DNA from 2 places in the Paenibacillus solisilvae genome. Region 2 is predicted to be linked to the other one. Evidence: riboswitches for the same ligand, from Rfam matches in the RefSeq annotation. Region 2 holds a riboswitch; the other holds the start of a gene.
What was found. A riboswitch is a leader RNA that binds a small molecule or an ion and turns the genes downstream of it on or off. The one in region 2 is predicted to bind thiamine pyrophosphate.
Positions count from the first base shown of each region.

Region 1 (3,764 bases), on a different contig from region 2:
GGAGAATTTAGCTCATGAGTATTACATTCGCAATGCTTCAGCAGTTGGTGGTGGGGAATCCTTCCAAGGCAGTGTCCGAACGAATTGGAATAAGACCTTCAACTCGTTAGGCATCTTCAACATCAGGCATGTTGTTGAGGATGCTGACGGGGCGACCGCCCAGTATGAGCTGCAGGTCACCGTCCACAATCGGAAGCCCGGTGCGGAAATCACGATGCCGACAAGCACGGATCAATTAAACCCGACCAAGCTTACGGTGCTGAGACCTGATTTTACTTGGAGCTATTGGGATCCTGATTATGATAGGCAGACCCTGTATCAAGCCAAGATTTATAAGTATGGGGGAATTCTGCAGCTTGACTCGGGAGTGAGAAACGGGGATATGCTGGATTGGATTCCGCAATCCGACTTGCCGGAGAACGTCAGTATGTTCATTATCATTCGCGTGTTTGACGGTTATGATTGGAGTGATTACAGTGCGCCTAAGTTCTTCTATATCGAGACGAATCATCCGCCTACAGCGGATTTTGACTGGTCACCAAAGCCTCTGTATGAAGGCGATCAAGTAACCATTAGTCATGACATAGACGACCTGGATAAAGACGTTCTGAATGTTGACTATGTCATCCAAGATCCAGACCATGTCTCAAAAGCATATACCAGCACGCTTTCATTCCCATATGGCCTGAATGGCCCGGCCTTTCAAGCTTTAAAGGCTGGAACCTATATCGTTCAGCTAACGGTTTCGGATGCGAAAGCGCCGCCTGTCGTTGTGCGTAAAAATATCGTTGTCCTACCGCTTTCTGTACTAGGTCAAGTCAATCATACGGCATTGTGGGATCAACGCCGCAAGGAGCATAACGTAAGCGAGAGCGGAGACGAGGAATTGCCGCGTAGTTATGATGTGTACTGGGCAGGGGAGAAATTTATACTTCACGCTCTGACAACAGATACAGGCACATTAACGGCGGCAAACCGTGTTGAGGTGATCATGAACGGCTTCAAGGTTGATCTGGCAGCGGAAAATGCCATTCATACTCGATGGAGCGGAGAGCTGTGGGATGGGAGCTTCGAGAAGTTTCCAGATGGACCGCTTATCTTTACTTTCAAGGCTTTTTACAACAATGGCACAGTGAAAATAACGACGGTGACCGTCAAGATAGCAGGTAACGTTCAGCAGGTTTATGGCGTACACCGCAGGAATTAACATTGACAAATCACACATGCAGCGGTATAGTCGTACCATGAAATCCACTAGGGGCGCCCGTTATTGGGCTGAGATAAGGCGAGCTTGCCTTGGTCCCTTCGAACCTGATCTGGGTTATGCCAGCGTAGGAAAGTGGGATTGTACGTGCGACTCGGGATTGTTCGTAGCTGCCGCCTTTGTAAGTTGGCATTACGACAAACCTGCGCCCTGACTTGGAAGCTATCAGATGCTCCATGTTATGGGCGGCAGACCGCGACATCCACCGCTTCCTCGCCGGAGCGGTTTTTTTGATATATAGAAAAGTTTTTTTTCTATATATCAAAGAGATGAAACTCTTGCTGCCGCTTAGGACAGCATGGATTGTTTCATCCTGCGCATCGGTGATGAACGGAACATGATGTCGTGCCTGAGTGAGGACGATTGACCTGCGAGCTCCTCATCGAGCAGCAAGCCGCTATCTACGGCTTCTCCAAGGTCAATGCCAAGCACATTCACAACCCATAATCTTATACGCACGCCTCCTAGTGGTTTTCGAGCTTAGCTTCACACAAAACTCTAGGAGGTTTTTCTGTATGTCTATATTAACTACGCCACTGCCAGGCAGCCGAAAAGTGTATGTCGAAGGGAGCCGCGCTGATCTGCGTGTGCCGATGAGAGAGATTGAATTGTCAACGACTACCACCCGGAGCGGCGAGGAACAAGAGAACGCCCCTATTCGAGTCTATGATGCTAGCGGCCCTTATACAGACCTTAATTATCAGTCAGATGTAAGACGCGGTTTGCCGGCGCTTCGTCAGACATGGATTGAAGAACGCGGTGACGTAGTGTCTTACGAAGGACGCGAGATTAAGCCGCTGGATAATGGTTTTCACTCTGAGGATACAGCTGCCACGCGCGGTGCAGAGCTGTTTCCGGCTTTGGCACGCAAGCCTTTCCGGGCTAAGGAAGGCGCGAACGTAACGCAGCTTCATTATGCACGCCAAGGAATCATTACACCGGAGATGGAATATATTGCGATCCGCGAAGGAATGGAGCCTGAATTTGTGCGTAACGAAATCGCAGTCGGACGCGCAATTATTCCGGCGAACATCAACCATCCGGAGAGCGAACCGATGATTATCGGACGGCATTTTCACGTGAAAATCAATGCAAATATCGGCAACTCCGCCGTTGCCTCCTCAATCGAAGAGGAAGTCGAGAAGATGACTTGGGCGACACGTTGGGGCGCGGATACGATTATGGACCTCTCTACGGGCAAAAACATTCATACGACGCGCGAGTGGATCGTCCGTAATTCGCCGGTTCCTGTCGGCACGGTGCCGATTTATCAAGCGCTTGAGAAGGTCGATGGCAAAGCGGAGGATCTCACTTGGGAGGTTTACCGGGATACGCTCATCGAGCAGGCGGAGCAGGGAGTCGATTATTTCACCATTCATGCGGGTGTGCTGCTTAGATACATACCGCTCACAGCCAAACGTGTGACAGGGATTGTTTCCCGCGGCGGCTCTATCATGGCAGCTTGGTGCCTTGCGCATCACAAGGAGAATTTCCTCTATACGCATTTTGAAGAGATTTGCGAGATTATGAAGAAATACGATGTATCCTTCTCGCTTGGCGACGGCCTTCGTCCGGGATCGATTGCGGATGCGAACGATGAAGCGCAATTCGGGGAGCTGGAGACGCTCGGCGAACTGACCAAGATCGCTTGGAAGCATGATGTTCAGGTCATGATTGAAGGTCCCGGCCATGTGCCGATGCATCTCATTAAAGAAAATATGGACCGCCAGCTGGAGGTGTGCCAAGAGGCGCCTTTCTATACACTGGGACCGCTGACGACGGATATCGCGCCAGGCTATGACCACATTACCTCGGCAATCGGTGCGGCCATGATCGGCTGGTTCGGTACGGCGATGCTTTGCTATGTAACGCCGAAGGAGCATTTGGGTCTGCCGAATAAGGAAGATGTCAAAGAAGGTGTTATCACCTACAAAATCGCAGCGCATGCAGCAGATTTGGCGAAAGGCCATCCGCGCGCACAAATTCGCGATAACGCGCTATCTAAAGCCAGATTTGAGTTCCGCTGGCGCGACCAGTTCCATCTCTCGCTCGATCCGGAGCGTGCGATGTCTTATCACGATGAAACACTGCCGGCAGATGCGGCTAAATCCGCCCATTTCTGCTCCATGTGCGGACCGAAGTTCTGCAGCATGCGCATCACGCAGGATATTCGCGACTATGCGGAGGAGCACGGGCTTGACACGCAGGAAGCGATTGAGGCGGGCATGAAAGAGAAGTCCGATGCGTTCAAATCGTCGGGCAGCTCGATCTATGCCTAAGGAAAGAGAATCTGCTTTGCCCGGGCAAGAATCGGGGCCGGAACCGGAGCTTGCGCCAAGGCCGAAGCCTTGGCCAGAGCCAGATTCAAGGCACGAGGATGTTCATGCCGGCAGGGAACAGGCTGACTGGTCTGATCGCTATTCCAGGCAAATGAGATTTGCGCCAATCGGACCGGCAGGCCAAGGCAGGCTGGCTGCGGCGCGCGTTCTGATTGTTGGCT
Region 1 is NZ_JBHSOW010000015.1:30,708-34,471, reverse strand. Features, by position in the region: gene ACFPYJ_RS02940 (hypothetical protein) at 1-1,207, shown strand, start outside; TPP riboswitch at 1,247-1,355, shown strand; gene ACFPYJ_RS02935 (hypothetical protein) at 1,553-1,723, opposite strand; gene thiC (phosphomethylpyrimidine synthase ThiC) at 1,780-3,543, shown strand; gene ACFPYJ_RS02925 (ThiF family adenylyltransferase) at 3,536-3,764, shown strand, end outside.
Region 1: another riboswitch for thiamine pyrophosphate. It lies ahead of thiC (phosphomethylpyrimidine synthase ThiC); the one in region 2 lies ahead of ACFPYJ_RS16860 (ABC transporter substrate-binding protein).

Region 2 (3,764 bases):
CCCCTACAGTCTCCGCGTAGATAGCGCTGATTACGCTGTAGGAAGCCGCGATCTTCAGGCCGGAGAATAAGTACGGCATTGCATGAGGCAGCTCAAGCCGCCAAAACTGCTGCCGCTTCGAAGCTCCGATCATTTGCATATAAGTAACCAGCTTGGGGTCGCTCTGCGTTAGTCCGGTCAGCATGGCGACCGCAATCGGAAAGAAGCACACAATGATGATCAGAATGACTCTGGGCAGAATGCCGAAGCCAAACCAGATCACAAGCAGCGGCGCTAATGCCAGAGTAGGTACGTTTTGAGTCAGTACAAGCAGTGGATATAATGCGGTTTTCGCACCTGGGATTAGATGCAGTAAAGCGGCGAGCACGAAGCCCGCCGCCGCACCTGCCGCAAATCCGAGTAAGGTAACACCCAAAGTGGACCTTGTATGATCAAGTAATTGTGGTGCTTCCTTACATGCATTCATGAAGATAACAAGCGGCGATGGCAGAATATATTCATCGATATGGAATAGGACAACCACCGCTTGCCAGAGCAGCACGAGTGCGAGCATAACCGCCGCCGGCGGCCATAATTTGCGAAGATTACTGCCCATCGGGGTATTTCTCCAGCAGCCTGCCCATAGAAGCGCCGCTCTGTGGATTGTAATACACTTTAATCTGTGAAATAACGGATGCACAGCCCATTGCCGTCATCGCATCGTTCATTTCTTGAACGACAGCAAGCAGATGACTAAGCTCGCCTTCCATCGTAGTCTCCAGCGGGGCGACCCGGTAAGGTACGCCCGAAGCTTTAATGATTTCAATCGCGCGATCTACATAAGGAATGACGCTTTCGCCGCCCGGTGTGCTAGGGAGTATCTGAATGCTTAGAAGTGCATTTGCCATGTTGGATTATTCCTCTCTGCTTCTAGTATGAGTCTGCGATCCGATCGCCGTCACAAGGAATGCTCTATTCCGAAATGAATTCGTTCGTAAATGCTTTATCTGCATCAAGCTCTTTATCGAGCAGCTTGTGTTCAAGCATCCAATCCGCATAGTTTGTCCAAACTTCAAGCTTCTGCTCGCCCCAGCTCTTCGCATCATCCTGATATTTAGGACTGATCCACTTCTGGCTGGCGCGAACGAGATCCGCATTTAAGCTCGGCTCTGCTTTAATTAATACTTCAGCGGCGTCACCCGGATGATCAATCGCAAATTTGTAGCCCTCGGCAGATGCCGCTACGAATGCTTGAACGATATCTTTTTTCTCCGAAATCATTTTCTCGCTCGTTTCAAGCACAGGCGTATAATAATCCAGCTTCTCGCTGTAATCCGTCAAATACTGCATATTGATCTTCTCGCCGCGAAGCTCTGCCTCAACCCCGGTCCAAGCGTAATAAATCCATGCGAAATCGATATTTTTCTTGACTGCAGTGAAGAAATCCGCATCGCCGATGCTGACGATTTTCACTTTCTTCACATCTGCCTTCTCTTCCTGCATCAAGGATTCAATAACCGCTGATTCAGCAGGGGAACCCCAGCCGCCATAGGTTTTGCCTTCATAATCTTTAGGAGACTTGATGTTCTTATCCGCCGGGGATGCGAAGCCCGATGTATTATGCTGAATGACAGCCGCGATCGACACGAGAGGCACTCCCTGGAGGCGCGCTTGCGTAATGCCCTCCTGATAGCCAACGCCAAAGTCCGCGGCACCGGAAGCCACCATCGTATCGGCACCCGCTTCGCCTGGTTGAATGATCTCGACATCAAGACCATGTTCCTTATAAAATCCGTTATCCCGCGCCACATAAAGCCCCGTGTGGTTCGTATTCGGCGTCCAGTCAAGCACGACCTTAACCTTTGTGAGCGGCTTGTCCTTCGTATCTGCTGCCGCATTTTCTTTGCCGCCTGCTGCCGTATTGGTTTGGTTATCGGAGGCTGTATTCTCTGTGTTCTTAGCCCCGCAGCCGGTCAGAGCTATAACTAGCGCAAGCCCTGTAATCCCCCATTTTAGTTTACTGAAATTTCTCATTCCACTTGCTCCTCTCCAGTTGTACAAGATGTTGAGCGACAAGCTTGTCAGACCCCGATTTAATAAGAAAAGCGCCCTCCGAATTGGAAGACGCTTGAAATGTGCTCTGTAAGTTTGTACCGCGTACGAGCACCTTGTGAAAGGCGGCAGCGATTCGTTTACAACGCGATTTCCTACGCTGGCATTATCCAGATCAGGTTTAAGGGTCGGGATTATTACGGTATCCCCTCTCAGCCGGCCATATCCAGCTCCCCATATCTATTCAGCTATTGTCGCAAGCTCTATTATAGCAAAACAAATGATAAATAACACTGTTATTCTTGTGCATTTATTTGGGGCTGCGCGTCAGAGCGGCCCGGCCGCTGCTATACTCCGCCGCTCTTCGATTCTTCCGTGAATGCCAACATCGAATCAGCGCCTTCCCCGGCCAACTCATGCTCCTTGCTGTTATTGCCGGCTGCTGCTTCATAGTCTGCGATTTGAGCCGCCGAGACATCACGCATCGGCATCCCTTTCATCCATTGCAAATACCATTCCGCTGTCCGGTTAACGGCTTCATCCGCCTTCCAGCATGGCCTCCAGCCGAGCCGGTACTGCGCTTTGGTACTATCAAGCCGCAGCACTGCTGTCACTTTCCGCGAGCCGATGTTCTCCGCTTCCTGCGCTGCTGCTCCAGTGCATGCAGAGGTCTGGATTCCGAGCGCCGAACAGAACGCCCCGGCCAGCCAAGAATCCGCCTTCGCATCCTCCTCCCGCGGCCCGAAGTTCCACGCTTCGGCGTAGGAAGCTCCGCCTTTCCCGAACAACCGCTCCGCCAGCTCAAGATAACCGGCCAGCGGCTCCAGCACATGCTGCCATGGCCGGACCGTCTCCGGGCTCTGCAGCACTGGAGCATGCCCGAGCATCGCGGCCCGCACGCAGCCCGGGACAATGCGGCCTTCGGCCCAGTCCCCGCCGCCGATTATGCTGCCGGCCTGAACGGTCGCGACGGCAGGCATGCCGCTTCCGCCCTCAAAGAATGATCGCCGGTACGCAGAAACAACGAGCTCTGCGCAGGCTTTGCTTGCCGAAAAGGGATCTTGCCCGCCAATAGCATCATACTCGCGGCAGCCCATCTTCGATTCGCGGTTGGCATAACAATGGTCCGAAGTCGCTAATACGACTGCGCGCACCGGATGGTCGCTGCCCGTCACCCGGACGGCATCCAGCAGAGCTGCCGTTCCTACCGTATTAACCGCAAAGGTCGTAAGCGGATCTTCATAGGACCTCCCAAGCAGCGGCTGCGCCGCCAAATGAAAGATGATATCCGGTTTCACAATGCGAAGCGCTTCGGTCAGCCTGCCGCCATCCCGAATATCGCCGCGCGTCCAAGCAATATCCTGCTCCAGTCCGCATAACCGGTACATCGAAGGCGATGTGGGCAGCTTGTCGCTATAGCCGTGGATCTCGGCACCCAGCCTGCGCAGCCATAGACAAAGCCATGACCCGTTAAACCCCGTATGACCGGTTATGAATACTTTCTTGCTCTGCCAGAATGAGTGATTCATCTTTACGATTCATCCCCTTGCCTTGAAGCCTCATCCCTCATCTTCCGATAAACAGCTGCAGCATGTATGGACTTTCCACTCTTCTCTCGGATCGAGGAACAAGCTCATGACCGCAAGGCCGAATAGGATTCTCCACCTCTTAGGTCAACAGGCGTAATATGAACTTCACGACAGGCTGCATCAGATACATGCAAGCCCGGGTCT
Region 2 is NZ_JBHSOW010000063.1:5,764-9,527, forward strand. Features, by position in the region: gene ACFPYJ_RS16850 (ABC transporter permease) at 1-595, opposite strand, end outside; gene ACFPYJ_RS16855 (thiamine-binding protein) at 585-887, opposite strand; gene ACFPYJ_RS16860 (ABC transporter substrate-binding protein) at 952-2,013, opposite strand; TPP riboswitch at 2,167-2,277, opposite strand; gene rfbG (CDP-glucose 4,6-dehydratase) at 2,379-3,560, opposite strand.